One region of the Sinorhizobium sp. BJ1 genome, then DNA from elsewhere that is predicted to be linked to it. Evidence: predicted binding sites of a transcription regulator. Region 1 holds the regulator's gene; each other region holds the start of a gene.
What was found. Region 1 encodes LexA, which represses DNA repair genes until DNA is damaged. Its sites were predicted from a motif close to TGTTCNNNNTGTGTTCNG; they were not measured.
Positions count from the first base shown of each region.

Region 1 (3,919 bases):
GATCGGAAGACGGGTGATCGACCTCCTTCGCCCCTTCGATTATCGGGTGCTGCTCTACGATCCGCTGGTCGGGCAGGAATGCGCTTCCGGCCTCGGTGGGGAAAAAGTTGAACTCGATACGTTGATGGCGAACTCGGACATCGTCTCGCTGCATGCGCCGGCGCTGCCCGAGACGAGGCACATGATCGACGCACGGCGGCTGTCCTTGATGATGGACGGGGCAACCCTGATCAACACGGCGCGGGGGGCGCTCGTCGATCAAACCGCGCTCATCGACAGGTTGAAGACGGGCGCGATCAACGCCGTCATCGACGTCACAGATCCCGAGGTGCCGGAAGATGCGTCGCCTCTTTATGATCTGCCGAACGTTTTCCTGACCCCGCACATCGCCGGCGCCGTCGGCCTCGAAAGGACACGTCTCGGCGAAATGGCTGTCGATGAAATCGAGCGTTTTCTTGAGGATCGGCCGCTGCTATTCGAGATCCACAAGAGCGACTTGGAGCGCATGGCATGAGCAATTTCGAAGCCGGCCTCTGCACCGTCACCTTCCGTAGCTTGCCCCCGGACAGAATTGTCGAGCTGGCCAGAGAAGCCCGGATTGCCGCAGCCGAATGGGCGGGGGATGCTCATGTTCCTCCCGGGAAGACATCCATAGCCCGGATTGTCGGGCGCCTCAGCAAAAGGGCTGGACTGACGACATCCTACGGCTCCTACGTCGCGCCACCGACCGACGACCTTTCCGAATTCGTGCGCGCAGTTGAAAGTGCGACCGCGCTCGGAGCCTCGAATATCCGCATTTGGCCCGGCACGCGCCGGCGCGATTCCAAGGACTACAACGCCGCTGAGAGACGCGCTGCGGCAGATGCGATCCGCGACATGGGCGCCGAGGCCGCGCGGCACGAGGTGACCGTGTCGTTGGAATATCATCCGCAATCCCTGACGGACACGACCGATTCGGCATGCCGCCTGATCGAGGCGATCGCCCACGACAATGTCTATCTCTATTGGCAGCCGCGGCCCGGGCTCGCGGTCGAGGAGGCGCTCGCCGAGGTCGCGCGGGTCGGTCAGCATGTGTCCCATGTCCACGTCTTCGCCTGGGACCGGGAGCGTAACCGCTTTCCCTTGGCGTCGGCGGCCGACTACTGGCGCACGATCCTCTCCGCCCTTCCGCGGTCTCGCTGGATCGGGCGGCGATTTGCGATGCTGGAATTCGTCGCCAATGACGACCCGGCCGCCTTTCTCGAGGATGCCGCGACACTCGAGCAAATCCTCACCCCGTGAAGAAGCGGGCGCCGCGGCGCGTACCCTTCTCGACCCCAACTTTAGGAAAACATGCGGTCGTCCCGGCACAAGGATGGACTGGCGAAGGCGGTGAAATCCGCCTATATACTTTGGTTTGCTGGGGTCGTAGCTCAGTTGGGAGAGCGCCGCAATCGCACTGCGGAGGTCGAGGGTTCGACTCCCTTCGACTCCACCAGGATTTCCCTCGCCGGAACACCACCAGAAACTGCATTCGCGCCTCACCTGCCGCGATCGCCTGTCCCGAAAGTAAAGGAACGCCGGCCGGACCCCTGGAGGTTGGTGGCACGGCGTTTACACGGACCGAAACGGACTTCTGGCATCGGCCCTCGCTTGCCAAAGAGCGTGATTTGAGAGAGACTTAGCTACTGGCATCATTGCATATCGGCAACTCCCGGAAGTGGAGAACATCATGCCCCTCAAATCTCTGATCGCCGTCACTGCAATCACGCTTCTCACACTTTCAGGATGCGCTTCGACGGGTGCAACGGGCAACACAACCTACACCCAATGGTACGGCCCCTATCCTGAACCTGATTTCGACGTTCTTAGCCCCGGCGGGTTGCGTCTCGCCTACTAGGAAGTGCTCGTCAGGCCGACGCGCAGGTCCCCCCGGACGAAGAGGACGTTCGCCCGAGGTGCGACGCTGCGCCGAAAGCGCCTCTCGCCAACACTTTGTCACTCCGGTCCGGCAATGCTCCCGGTTGCCGCGACGCGCCTCGACGCCCGGCTAAAGTTCACGGAATATTAAGTGCTTGCGGAACACATATGGAACGGATAGTTTCTGTTCTTGATTTGTTTCGCGAATCTGGAGTGACGCGCATGCTGACCCGCAAGCAACAGGAATTGCTTCTGTTCATTCACGAACGGATGAAGGAATCCGGGGTCCCGCCGTCCTTCGACGAGATGAAAGATGCGCTCGATCTCGCGTCGAAGTCGGGCATCCACCGGTTGATCACGGCGCTCGAGGAGCGCGGTTTCATTCGTCGGCTTCCCAATCGGGCCCGTGCGCTCGAGGTCATCAAACTGCCCGAGGCCTATTCGGCTCCCTCTCAGCCGCGACGCGGCTTCTCGCCGAGCGTCATCGAGGGCAGCCTGGGCAAGCCCCCGCTCGCGCCGAAGCCTGCGCCGACGCCGGTCGACAGCGCGTCCATGACGGTGCCCGTCATGGGGCGGATCGCCGCGGGCGTGCCGATTTCGGCCATTCAGAACAACACCCACGAAATTTCCGTACCGGTCGAGATGATCGGCAATGGCGAGCACTACGCGCTCGAAATCAAGGGCGATTCGATGATCGAGGCGGGCATCCTCGATGGGGATACGGTGATTATCCGAAACACGAGCACCGCCAGCCCGGGAGACATTGTCGTGGCGCTGATCGACGACGAGGAAGCAACCTTGAAGCGATTCCGCCGCAAGGGCGCATCGATCGCACTCGAGGCCGCGAATCCGGCTTACGAAACCCGGATATTCGGTCCCGACCGGGTAAAGATTCAGGGCAAACTCGTCGGCCTGATGCGGCGCTATCACTGAGCGGCTTGGGCAGTCTTGGCGACTTGTTAAGTGTTCGTCTGCCTCGGGCGCAAATATTAGGGCCACCACCGAACTATCTTTTGCCTGGAACCGCTCACGTCCGGCAAGCCCCCGGTCGTTCCCACTGCCACAACAGACGGGACTTACCTCCTTCGGCGCCGTCATTCGGCGAAAGTCGGAGGAAGCACATGGCAGAGGTCAGGAAATCCCCGGGGCGCGATCGTCGCCGCGTTGCTGCGGAACAGCCCTAGCTCACCGAAGAACAGGCTCGAAAGATCATCAAGGAAGCCGGCAATTCGCGCGCGAACGCGAACGCCATGGCGGAGAACGTCGAGAAGGCGTAGAGACCGGTGCGGGCGATAGGCCGACCCGGCGTTTTCGAATGTCCGGCCTTCGGCGCGATTCAAACCGATCGCGCTGAGCGGTGATATTTAAGGAATTGTTTGGAGGCCTCGCCCGGAATTGAACCGGGGTACAAGGATTTGCAGTCCTCTGCGTCACCACTCCGCCACGAGGCCTCTCGTGCTCGGAAAATCGAGCGATGGCGGGCGTTTAAAACGAATCCATGTGGAGCGCAAGAGGGAGAGGTCTAAAAAGGACATTCGCAAATAGCTTTGAACAGCCTGCAAGGCGGCACCGTTGGTGCCTGCGATTTATGGCGTTTCAATCGGCGTCGCTGCGGAGCGTGGCCTACTTCCCCGATGAATTCTGCGTTCCCCGTCGACGGGCCCACCAGACGGCGAGCTTGCGGCGGGCACGGCGCACTGCAGGAATGTCGTGGGACAGGACGAGCAAGCCGAGCGGAACCATCCAGAAGCCGAGGACCGGCAGAAAGCCGAGCAGACCGCAAACAACAAGTAGCGAGCCGATCAAAATCCGCAATACAGGCGAGTCGGGCAACGGGATCCGCCACTTGCCGAGCACGATTTGACGCGTTTGCGGATCGATGCCGAAGTACCTCTTCTTGCCGCCGTTCGTCATCACGCCTCTTTCATCCAACTTCCCAACAGTTGGTGCTTTCTCCACAGGCCCGCAACCGGCACCGTAGATTTTTTTTGAAAAACCGCTTGGCAAATCGACAAAGCAT
Region 1 covers NZ_NWTH01000005.1:454,382-458,300, forward strand. Annotated here, with positions in the region: gene CO676_RS10610 (hydroxyacid dehydrogenase) at 1-514, shown strand, start outside; gene CO676_RS10615 (TIM barrel protein) at 511-1,281, shown strand; tRNA gene CO676_RS10620 (tRNA-Ala) at 1,402-1,477, shown strand; gene CO676_RS35190 (hypothetical protein) at 1,712-1,879, shown strand; gene lexA (transcriptional repressor LexA) at 2,122-2,832, shown strand; tRNA gene CO676_RS10640 (tRNA-Cys) at 3,277-3,350, opposite strand; gene CO676_RS10645 (hypothetical protein) at 3,523-3,813, opposite strand.

Region 2 (3,919 bases), on a different contig from region 1:
TTTCCTGAGGATATCGCCAAACAACCGCATGCCGGCCATCATCGATCCGGACGGTCCGGGCGGCGAGCCGATATCGATCTTCGAATCCGGCGCGATCCTGCAATATCTCGGCCGCAAATACGGGAAGTTCTACCCGGCCGACGAGCGCGCCCGCGTCGAGGTCGAGCAATGGCTCTACTGGCAGGTTGGCGGTCTGGGCCCGATGGCGGGGCAGGCCCATCATTTCCGGCTCTATGCGCCGGAGGAGATCCGATACGGCATCGACCGTTACACCAATGAAGTGAACCGTCTCTATGGCGTCATGAACAAGCGGCTCATCGATCGGCCGTTCCTTGCCGGTGAATATTCGATCGCCGACATGGCCGCCATCGGTTGGGTGATCCCGCACGAGAACCAGGGCCAGGATCTCAATGATTTCCCGAACCTGAAGCGCTGGTTCGACACGATGCTCGCCCGACCGGCTGTCCAGACGGCGATCGAGGTGGGCAAGGAAGAGCGAGCCCGTCAGAAGAGCCTTGCCGAGGACGAGGAAGCGCAGAAAATCCTGTTCGGGCAGCGCGCCCGCTGAAACGACGGCGGGGGCGGCCACGGCAGACCGCCCTCGCTTGATTCTGAAAGAACTAAAGCCGCGTCCAGGTCTGGGACTTGCACAGCACTTTAAGCACGCAGCCTTTCATCTTCAGCGAATTGCCGTCGACCGAACCCGAACCGCTATAGGTCTTGTCGTTTTCCGGGTCGGTGATCTCGCCGCTGTAGCTGCCACCGGTTCCGGCAAGGTTGCCGATGCGTTTGCCGGCGTGCTTGCCCGTCTTCAGCGTCACGCAGAAGGCGCCACCGCATGGGGCGATTTCCGCCGTGGCTCCGCTCGCTGTCTTCCAGTTGCCGAGAATTGGTTCGGCGGCTTGAGCCGCTCCCACCACTCCGAAGGCGAGCGCCGCGCTGACGAGCAAAGTTCGAATCATTCAAAGTCCTCCTTTGGAGGCGGTCGGCTGCCAGCCGCCGCGATCTGGATACCTCGCACCGGCGGCCTCCTCGCCGCCTGAGCGCTGCACGATAACTTACGCGTACGTAAAGGTAAATACGTGCCAGCAGCGCGAAAATAGCCGCGGCTGAACGCTGGTTATGCGTCGCGGAAGGCGCCAGCGGTCGAGCGGCAGATTTGTTCTTGGTTAGCGATCGGTTGAAATCCGAGATTGAATTTTTCGTAAATTTTGAACCGGTTTGTCGGTCCCCCAGGCGCTCCGATGCTTAACAAAAACCCAAGTTTACCAAGTGTTTGAACTTTGTTTGCGGCAAATTAATCATGCATTTTAAGCGCGTATTGAAGGCCCCGGGGCATACTCGAACCATAAGACGAGCGGAGACAACGCCCCGCCAAATCAGACCGGAGCCGACGCCGCAGAAGACGGCGCGTTACCGGAAAGCCCGCCAAGAGGCAAGACTGAAACAGGGACAATAAACAAGCAACTGAAGCCGGGCGCGCCCCGAAGGGGCGTGCCGCTTCGGCTGAACCAACAAAGAACGACAGGGACAAGACAAATGGCACGCTTTCACTTCGAGATCACGTCGGATGCGGCATTGGGCGGCGAAAACCGGGCCGACGCTCTTTGCGAAATGGGCCTCGCCTATGCGACCGGTCGCGGCCGACCGGTCGACCTGGTGGCCGCCCATAAGTGGCTGAACATCGCCGCCATCAAAGGCTCGGACCGCGCAGCCGACCTTCGCGCCGACCTTGCGGCGACGATGAGCAAGACCGACCTTGCCGCGGCCCTGCGCGCGGCACGCGAATGGATGACCGTGCATTGATCCCATACGAGGCGCGCGGCAGTCGCTCTAAGTCTCGGCCAGGCTCTTGAGCACTGCGGGCAGGGCGGACTCGAGCAATTCCATCTCGGCGTCAGGCCCCGTGCTGATGCGGATGCAGCGATTGAGCGGCGCGACGCCCGGCATACGGATGAAGATGCCGTGATCGTTCATCAGCCGGTCGACGATCGCCCGGGCGTAGGCCGCATCCCGTCCGCAGTCGACAGCGACGAAATTCGTCGCCGAGGGTAGCGGCAGAAGCCCGGCATGACGCGCAATGCGCGCGATCCGGTCGCGCGACGCCGCGATCCGCTGCGTCACTTCCTTCAGATATTGCTGGTCGGAAAGCGCGGTGATCGCCGCAGCGACACCGACACGATTCATGCCGAAATGATTGCGGATCTTGTCGAAGGCCTGTGCGGTACCCGGCGTCGTCAGCGCATAGCCGACGCGCGCGCCGGCGAGACCATAGGCCTTGGAGAAGGTGCGGGTTCGGATGACGTTCGGCCGGTCGATCAGGCTATCGATCGGCGGCAGAGTCTCGGGCGGAGCCGTTTCACAATAGGCTTCGTCGAGGATGAGCAGTGTCGTTTCCGGCAGGGCGGCCGCGAACTCGATGACGCGTTCGGCCGGCCACCAGCTCCCCATCGGATTGTCGGGATTGGCAAAATAGACGAGCGGCGCCGCCTCGCGCTTCACGGCCGCAAGCAGGCCATCGAGGTCTTCGCGGTCATCGACGTAAGGTACGGTGACGAGCCGGCCGCCATGGCCTGCGACGTGGTAATTGAAAGTCGGATAGCCTCCGAATGAAGTGACCACCGGCATGCCCTGCTCGATGACGAGGCGGACGATCTGCCCGAGCAGACCGTCGATTCCCTCTCCGACGGCAATATTGGCCGGCGATGTACCGAGATGCGCCGCGAGCGCATGCCTCAAGTCGTAATTTTCGGGATCGGCATATTTCCAGGTTTCGCTGGCGGCTCGCTCAATGGCGCGCAATACCGAATCGGCCGGGCCGAATCCGCTCTCGTTGGCGCCGATGCGGGCCGCGATCCCGCGGCCGCGCTGCCGCTCGATCGCTTCCGGACCGACGAACGGAATCGTGGCCGGCAGGGATTGGACAAGCGGCGTGAAACGAGAGAATGCAGACATCTGGATAACCTGAGCTCCGTTCGAAAAGCGCCGCGGAAGTTATCGCATCGCGACGCCGAGCGGAATGCGCAAAAGTGACTGCGGTCAGCTTCTGCCCGGCAATGCGACAGTCTGCCTCGCAGGTGCGGGGCGATAGGCGCTGGGCCTAGGTTTGGCGTTGCCGGACTGACCCGTGAAAAATTCGTGGCGTACGATTTGGTGAAGGAAAGTCTCGTCGATGGCCTTGATGAATTGCACGCCGATTCGGTTGTCCCGCCGGTGGACCTCGGCGCAGCCAATCCGGAAATTCGTTCCGATGATGTGGAGATAGTAATGCGAAGACAGGCCGATTGTCGTGCTTACGGAGAAACTCGCTCCACCGCGCGAGATATCGATCATCTTGCAAGCGTGGATCGACACGCCGCCGAGGGCCGGCCGCACCGACATCAGCGTTGCGGCATGCCCGATCGCGAAGCGGTCGTAGCGCCGCTCGTAGAGCGGAGATGGGACAAGCGAATACATGGTCGACTGCAGCATGCGTCGTGCTCCGGTAGCGGCGTACGCCCAAGACACGTCACGCGGTCTTACGCCCGCCGGCCCAAGGGAGTTTGCCAGACGCCGGCAAGTCATTTGCCGGCACCCGTGAGGCGCGAGACGCCTGCAAGGTCGACAGTCAGTTTCCTTCAGCAATCTTGCAATCGCTTGAAGATCTTCAATAGAAATCTAATGAACGCCATCCGGCCTTAGAGTAGGGCCTTGCCCGGCCCACAACCCGCTCGAGAACTGGACACGAATCAGCCTGCTCAGGAAATCCTGCGCCAGCAGCATGTTGAATCGCACGCCCGAGTTCGGGACCGCTGCGGTGCACTTCGGCGCAGCCGATTTCCTCCTTGAAGCCATCGACTTCCAGAAAGAAGTGCTTCGGCAGGAGGATTGCGGCGTTGAAGTCGAGCATGGCGCCGCCGATGGAAATGTGCCGCAGCAG
Region 2 covers NZ_NWTH01000003.1:242,657-246,575, reverse strand. Annotated here, with positions in the region: gene CO676_RS04530 (glutathione S-transferase N-terminal domain-containing protein) at 1-568, shown strand, start outside; gene CO676_RS04525 (DUF2147 domain-containing protein) at 621-962, opposite strand; gene CO676_RS04520 (sel1 repeat family protein) at 1,540-1,806, shown strand; gene CO676_RS04515 (pyridoxal phosphate-dependent aminotransferase) at 1,834-2,955, opposite strand; gene CO676_RS04510 (PilZ domain-containing protein) at 3,040-3,471, opposite strand; gene CO676_RS04505 (hypothetical protein) at 3,647-3,919, opposite strand, start outside.
Region 2: CO676_RS04520 (sel1 repeat family protein) is a predicted target of LexA. The motif match lies at 1,507-1,524, and genes of this name have one in related genera.

Region 3 (3,919 bases), on a different contig from region 1:
GCGCCCTCTTCGGGCTGCTCTTGGCCGGTGATCATCCGGAAGAGCGTCGTCTTGCCGGCGCCGTTCGGGCCGATGACGCCGACGATACCGCCCGGTGGCAGCTTGAAGCTCAGCCCTTCGATCAGCAGCTGGTCGTCATACCCCTTGGAAATATTCTCCGCTTCGATGACCACCTGGCCGAGCCGTTCGCCGACCGGAATAATGATCTGGGCGTCGCCCGGACGCCGGTCGGCCGCTGCCTTGACCAGCTCGTCATAGGCGCGGATACGCGCCTTGGACTTGGCCTGCCGGGCCTTGGGGCTTGAGGCGATCCACTCCTGCTCGCGGCTGATGGCCTTCTGGCGGGTCGCCTCTTCACGGCCTTCCTGAGTCATGCGCTTGGATTTTGCCTGCAGATAGGCGGAATAGTTGCCCTCATAAGGAATGCCGCGGCCGCGATCGAGCTCGAGAATCCAACCGGTGACGTTATCGAGGAAGTAGCGATCGTGCGTGATCATCAGCACGGCGCCCGGATATTCGCGCAGGTGCTTTTCGAGCCAGGCGATCGTCTCGGCGTCGAGATGGTTCGTCGGTTCGTCGAGCAGCAACAGGTCCGGCTGCGCCAGCAGCAGCTTGCAGAGCGCGACGCGGCGCTTCTCACCGCCCGACAGGTTGGTGACCTCGGCGTCGCCCGGCGGGCAACGCAGCGCGTCCATTGCCATCTCAACCTGGCTGTCGAGGTCCCAGAGGTTCTGGCTGTCGATGATGTCCTGGAGCTTCGCGCCCTCTTCCGCCGTCTCGTCGGAATAGTTCATCATCAGTTCGTTGTAGCGGTCGATGATCGCCTTCTTCGCAGCCACCCCTTCCATGACGTTCTCTAGCACGTTCTTCTGCGCATCGAGTTGAGGCTCCTGCGGCAGATAGCCGACCGTCGCGCCCTCGGCGACCCAGGCCTCGCCGGTATATTCGTGGTCGAGCCCGGCCATGATCCTGAGAACGGTCGACTTACCGGCGCCGTTGGGGCCGAGAATGCCGATCTTGGCGTCCGGGTAGAACGACAGATGGATGTTCTCCAGGACCTTCTTGTTGCCATAGGCCTTGTTGAGCCCGGCCATGTGATAGATGAACTGACGTGCCATAAAGGGATGCTCCGCATCGGAAGGAAAATTTGCCCGCTATGTAGGCGAATTATGGTGGCGGGGCAATCGCCAAAGGCCTGCCCCGCGCCGTTCCTTCGTTGCGATGAGGCCTTCCGCTCAGCCTCGTCCGGCTGCGTCGGCGATCCCCTTGGCGCATTTGAACTCGGTCGGCCCGGCCGCTTTCATCAGGCTTCCAAGGTCCGCCCTGTCAGAGAGATCACCGGAAAGTCCGATGGTCAGTCCGGTGATCACGCTGCGGCCGTCGACGGTCTGGCAGCGCATGCGTACCCGGTCGCCAGCCCCCGCCCCGAAACTCTGGTCGAAGGCCGCTTTGATCTGCAGCTCGCCGATCTCCGAACCGATCTTGTCGGCAAAGAGGGCTCTCACTGCCGATCCGTTCAGCTGGTCGAGAAGACGCAACTGCAGCGAGAAATATGCTTCCGCATTCTCGGTCTGGCAGGTGCCGCTGCGCAGCCATTGGTGCCGGTCGAGGCCGGACTTTACTCCCGGCATGGCGACGAGCAGACGCGCTGCGGTCTCGTCCGCCATGGCGAGCTTCGGCAGGTCGAGCCAATCGCCCTTGCGGTCTTGCGCCTTCAGCTCCGCCTCCACGCCGCAATAGCTCTTCTTCAAAGGCCAAAGGCCGTGAAGCGAAAAATGCGTGGCATCGAACCGCTCGGACGTCTGGTCGACGCATTCCTTGCGCGTCGGCCGCGTCTCGCAAAAGCCCGGCTGCCAGCTGACCGCCAGCACATATTGCGTCGTCCCGATTGCCGGCGCCGTCTTCGCCTCTTCACCCGGCGCCTCCTCCGCTGCGGCGAGGGACGACAGCCCCAAACCCAGAGCAAGCACTGCAACTCTCACCACCTGTATCATAGCCCGCACTGCCATATTGGCCTCCAGCAAAACAAAACAAGAACAAAATATCAACAAAAGCGGGAAACTTGCAACCCCCAATATATCTCTCCGAATTCGTTCTGATCTCATGCAAGAAGCAACAAGCAGCGATTGCCTTTGCCAGCCAAATCGATTTGATATCTCGCGGAGTGTTCGGCGCACTGGAGTCTCCCGCCCTGTCAATGAGCAAGGGCTGCCTCAACTTGGCGAGCGCATTCAGGCCTGGCGATTTGTATGGGAGTGAGGCACATGTTCGGGCAACTAAGGACGCTTCAGAGCCCGACAGGCGCGACGCTCGGCTGGCGCCACTGGCCGGCTTGCGATGCAGCGGAGGGCATCCTGCTGATCAGCCACGGGCTGGCCGAACATTCCGGCCGCTACGCCCGCTTTGCCGAAACCATGGCCAGGCATGGATTCCATGTCTATGCATACGACCATCGCGGCCACGGCGAGAGCCGCGCGCCGGATGCGCAGCTTGGTCTATTCTCCCAGCGCGGCGGCTTCGAAAAGGTGATCGCTGATCTGCGCCACATGCGCGAGATGGCCGTTACCAATCATCCCGGCCTGCCGATAGTACTTTTCGGCCATTCGATGGGCGGACTGATCGCCCTCAACGCCGCCGAGAGCGACCCAGAACTCTATGACGCTCTGGCCGTCTGGAATTCCAACTTCCGCCCTGGTCTCGCCGGCCGAGGCGCCCTGGCGATCCTTGCGATCGAGCGGATGCTGAAGGGCTCGGACGTTCCAAGCCCGCTGCTGTCGAAGCTCACCTTCGGTGCGTGGAGCAAGGCCATTGCCGACCGGAAGACGGATTTCGACTGGCTGTCGCGCGACCAGGATGAAGTTTCCAAATATGTCGCCGATCCGCTTTGCGGCTTTGATGCCAGCGTGTCGCTCTGGATCGACGTTTTCGAACTTGCCTTTGCCGGCGCGCGGTCCGACCGGCTTGCCCGTTTGCCCGCGAAGCTGCCGGTCCATCTGGTCGGTGGTAGCGCCGATCCTTCAACCATGAACGGCGACGCCATCGGCTGGCTCGGCCGACGCATGAAGGCGCGCGGCATGACAGATGTGACGGTCACGATCTACCAGGGGATGCGCCACGAGACGCTCAACGAAATCGGCCGCGAGACCGCGACGGAAGACTTCGTCCGCTGGTGCCTGGAAGCCGTCGGCGCGGAAAGCCGCGCAATCGAACGAATGTGACATAGATCGTCCGGTCCGACGTTGATGGTGGCGCGCCGGCGATCTGAACTCGGAATGAAAGAAACGCATTGGGAGGTGCTGACATGAAAACGGGTGGGCAACTGGTGGTCGAGGCGCTGGTCGCAAACGGTGTGAGACGCATCTCCTGCGTGCCGGGCGAAAGCTATCTGGCCGTGTTGGATGCGCTCTACGACACCGACATCGACGTCGTCGTCTGCCGCCAGGAAGGCGGTGCGGCGATGATGGCGGACACATGGGGCCGGCTGACCGGCGAACCGGGCATCTGCATGGTCACGCGCGGCCCCGGCGCGACCAATGCCTCGGCCGGGCTCCATGTCGCCCGCCAAGATTCGATCCCGATGATCCTCTTCATCGGCCAGGTGCAGCGCGACGCCCGCGAACGCGAGGCCTTCCAGGAGATCGAGTATCGCCGCGCCCTGACGGAGGTCGCAAAATGGGTGGGCGAGATCGACGACCCGGCGCGCATACCGGAATTCGTGACGCGCGCCTTTGCCGTCGCGACCTCCGGCCGGCCCGGGCCGGTGGTGTTGACGCTGCCCGAAGACATGCTGACCGAGAGCGCCGAAGCCCCTGCCGCACGCGCCTACCAGCCGGTCGAGAGCCATCCGGGATCCAGCCAGATCGCCCGGTTTTCCGCGCTCCTCGCGGACGCGAAGCGGCCGATCGCTATTCTCGGCGGC
Region 3 covers NZ_NWTH01000004.1:335,182-339,100, reverse strand. Annotated here, with positions in the region: gene ettA (energy-dependent translational throttle protein EttA) at 1-1,118, opposite strand, end outside; gene CO676_RS07725 (ribonuclease) at 1,236-2,009, opposite strand; gene CO676_RS07720 (alpha/beta hydrolase) at 2,265-3,218, shown strand; gene CO676_RS07715 (thiamine pyrophosphate-binding protein) at 3,302-3,919, shown strand, end outside.
Region 3: CO676_RS07725 (ribonuclease) is a predicted target of LexA. The motif match lies at 2,022-2,039, and genes of this name have one in related genera.

Region 4 (3,919 bases), on a different contig from region 1:
GGCACGGTCGGTCGATTTCCCGGCATGCCCGCGGCCGAGCACACCCGACATCGTCCGGGCAGCGGCGGCGAGCTCTCCGACGCTGCCGGCGATATCGGCGGCAATCGCGCGAGCCTCCGTCTTGGCGCCGTCGAAGACTAGCGTCTCGACACGATCCTGGGTCTGCGAGATGAGAACGAAATTCGACGCGAGCAGCACGAGCCCGATTGTCCCGCCCGTGACGGCGATCAGCTTGGTGGCTAGCGATTTGGCATGGAAGTTGAACATGAAATCCTCACGCACGAGAGGTCCGCAGGTTTGTGCCTGCGGCATGACATTCCAAATTATGGGTGAAGCTCCCTCATGGAGCGCGTGATGCCGACCGGCACGAACGAAGCGGCCCGCTGCGCGTGGGCCGCTCGCAATCTGGATAGATCATCAAAGATTAAAATACGGCCAATATCCGGGCCAATTCCTGGCCCTCCAAAGTGGATTCTGCGCGGCAAGCATCGTTGCCGCGCCAAATCCTATCCAGATTGCGAAACGGGCAGAAATTGGCTGTCGCGGGTCAAAGACGCGCGGCGACCTCGGAGTCGAGCGGTATGGACGGCTGCGCTCCCGCTTTCAGGCAGGCGAGCGACCCGGCAACCGCGGCGCGGCGCAGCGCATCGGGGAAGGCGAGGCCCGCGTCGAGGCTCGCCGCGAGATAGCCGCAGAACGTATCGCCGGCCCCGACAGTGTCGACCGGCTCAATGGCCAGCCCCCTGGCGCGATGGATTTCGCCCTGATGGGCGGCGGCAACCCCTTCGGCGCCGAGCGTGACGATGACGGTTTGTCCGGTTTCATCGTGGAGGCCTTTTATCGCCGCTTCCCGTTCGGCGCCGGCGATCCCGCTTCTGCCCGCGAGCAGCTCAAACTCGGTCTCGTTGGCGATCACGATATCGGCCATGCGGCCGAGGCGGGCGGCCTCCGGCGTCAGCGGCGCGATATTAATGATCGAGCGGATGCCGCGGCGTTTTGCCTCTACGAGCGCCTTTTCCATCGAGGCAGCGGGAATTTCGAGCTGCAGCATCAGCGTGTCGCCGGCCGACATCTGCTCGACGGCGGAAACCGCGTCGCCCTCGCTCACCGTGGCATTGGCGCTGGCGACGACGACGATGACGTTCTCGCCATCGCCGCCGACGAGGATATGCGCGGTCCCGGTCGGTGCGCCGACGGTCTTGGTGAGGCCAAGGTCGGTGCCAGCAGCCTTGAGCAGGGCAAGCGCGCCTTCCGCGAAGCTGTCCGAGCCGACGGCGCCGGCCATGCGGACAGAAGCACCGGCGCGACGGGCTGCCAGCGCCTGGTTTGCGCCCTTGCCGCCGGCGGCGGTGGAAAAGCCCGTTCCGGCGACGGTTTCGCCGGGCTTCGGAAGGCGTGCGGTCGTGGCGATCAGGTCCATGTTGATGGACCCAAAGACAGTGATCATGTGAAGGTATCCCGTCGGGTTGCTGATTTTGCCGGAGAGTGCCCGAGCCTGTCAGTCCTCGTCAACCACCCGCAGCTTCAATTGCCCGATGCGGTTGTCGACCGTCCGGTCACCCCTGTCGCCCGCAGCCTTGTCGCCCGTCGCCTTGTCTCCCGCCGCCTTGGCGTCCTGCGCGACCGGCGTGACCGCTTGCAGCTCGAGCGCCTCGATCTTGGCGCCGCGCCGCGTCAGCTTGTCCGAGGAGATCAAGATGTCTTCGACGTCCTTCTGCGTCATGGCGAAGTGCCCCTGCAGCTTTCTGACCCGTTCGTCGAGCCGCGACAAATCCTCCATGAGCCGCACCACCTCGCCCTGGATCAGATGCGCCTGCTCGCGCATGCGGGCATCCTTGAGGATCGCCTGGATCACCTGGATGGAGAGGAGCAGCAGCGACGGCGAGACGATGACGACACGCTGGCGATGGGCCTTCTGCACGATGGCTTCGAAATGCTCGTGGATTTCGGCGAAGATCGATTCGGACGGAACGAAGAGGAAGGCCGTGTCCTGCGTTTCGCCGGCGAGCAGGTATTTGCTGGCGATATCGCGAATGTGCACCTCCATGTCGCGCCGGAAGGACTGCGCCGCCTGCTGGCGCCGCTCGGCACTCGGCGCATCGCGCATGGCGTTCCAGGCTTCGAGCGGGAACTTCGCGTCGATGACGAGCGGCGGCTGGTCGTTCGGCATGCGGATGATGCAATCCGGCCGCGCGCCGTTCGAGAGCGTCGCCTGGAAGGTGAAGGCGCCCATGGGCAGGCCGTCGGCGACGATCGCCTCCATGCGCGACTGGCCGAAGGCGCCGCGTGTCTGCTTGTTGGCAAGAATGCTCTGCAACCCGGCCATGTCTTTCGCGAGCGACTGGATGTTGTTCTGGGCGCTGTCGATGACCGCCAGCCGCTCCTGCAGCCGCCGCAGGTTCTCATGCGTCGCCTTCGTCTGCTCGCTGATCGAGGCGCCGATCCGGTGCGTCATACCGTCGATGCGCTGGCTGAGCGTTTGATTGAGTTCTGTCTGCCGCGTGCCGAACACCTCCGCCATCGCGGCGATGCGTCCCTGCATCTCGGTCTGCGCCGCCAGGAGCGCCGATAGCTGCCGGTCCCGGTCGTCGGCGTCAAGCGCGCGCGCCCTGCGAGCGGATGCAATCGCTAGCAAAACGAACAGGAGAGCGGCAACGGTGACCAGGTGGCCAGCCGTTACGGGAAAGGTGCCGATGAGGAACAACGGCTGGTCGAAGGCAAAGGCATTGGGCTCCATGGCCGCAGCCTAAACAGATTCGCATCCAAAAACCAGATCAAACCAAGAACAAACTGTGGATGCTGTCGCTCGGCAATTTTCTTGCGCCCGCACTGAAAGATCGGCTATGGGAGCAGCATGACGATCAAGCCGCTCATCATTCTTCCCGATCCCGTTCTGCGCCAGGTATCCACGCCGGTAGAGACGATCGACGACGACATTCGCCGCCTTGCCGACGATATGCTCGAGACCATGTATGACGCCCCCGGCATCGGTCTCGCGGCGATCCAGATCGGCGTGCCGAGACGCCTGCTCGTCCTCGACGTCTCGAAAGAGGGCGAAGAGAAGAAGCCTTTGGTTTTCATCAATCCGAAGATCGTCCGGTCCTCCGAGGAGCGCTCGGTCTACGAGGAAGGCTGCCTGTCGATTCCGGACTACTATGCCGAGGTCGAGCGGCCGGCGGCGATCACCGTCGAATTTCGCGACCGCGACGGCAAGGAGCAATCGGTCGAGGCCGACGGTCTGCTCGCCACCTGCCTGCAGCACGAGATCGATCATCTGAACGGCGTTCTGTTCATCGACTATATCTCCAAGCTTAAGCGCGACATGGTGATCCGCAAGTTCACCAAGGCAGCCAAGACACGCGGCGCCAAGGCGATTTGATCGTCGCACACTGCGTCGAGCGACGCTTGAACCGGAGCCGCTGCCCTGTTTCGGGCGACTACTGCATGTCTCCTTAAATCGACTTCGATTTAAGGACAAAGACATGCAGCAATTCAAAGTGCTACAGCGACCTTTGCGCGCCTGATAAGGCGCGCGGCGCTGTAGAGAGACGGAGTTCACCGCCTTGCCGCTTCGCATCATCTTCATGGGCACGCCGGAATTCTCGGTGCCGACGCTCTCCGCCCTCGTCGAGGCCCGCCACGAGATCGCCGCCGTTTATACGCAGCCGCCGCGCCCCGGCGGCCGGCGCGGCCTGGATCTCAAGAAGTCGCCGGTGCATCAGGCGGCCGAACTTCTCGGCGTTCCGGTGTTGACGCCCGTCAACTTCAGGGACGCGGCGGATCGGCAGACCTTTCGCGATTTTGACGCCGATGTCGCGGTCGTCGTCGCCTATGGTCTGCTTTTGCCGGAGGAAATCCTCTCGGGCACCCGCCACGGCTGCTATAACGGTCACGCTTCGCTCCTGCCACGCTGGCGGGG
Region 4 covers NZ_NWTH01000001.1:286,853-290,771, forward strand. Annotated here, with positions in the region: gene CO676_RS01440 (methyl-accepting chemotaxis protein) at 1-267, opposite strand, end outside; gene CO676_RS01445 (ribokinase) at 548-1,447, opposite strand; gene CO676_RS01450 (DNA recombination protein RmuC) at 1,499-2,737, opposite strand; gene def (peptide deformylase) at 2,855-3,379, shown strand; gene fmt (methionyl-tRNA formyltransferase) at 3,564-3,919, shown strand, end outside.
Region 4: CO676_RS01450 (DNA recombination protein RmuC) is a predicted target of LexA. The motif match lies at 2,771-2,788, and genes of this name have one in related genera.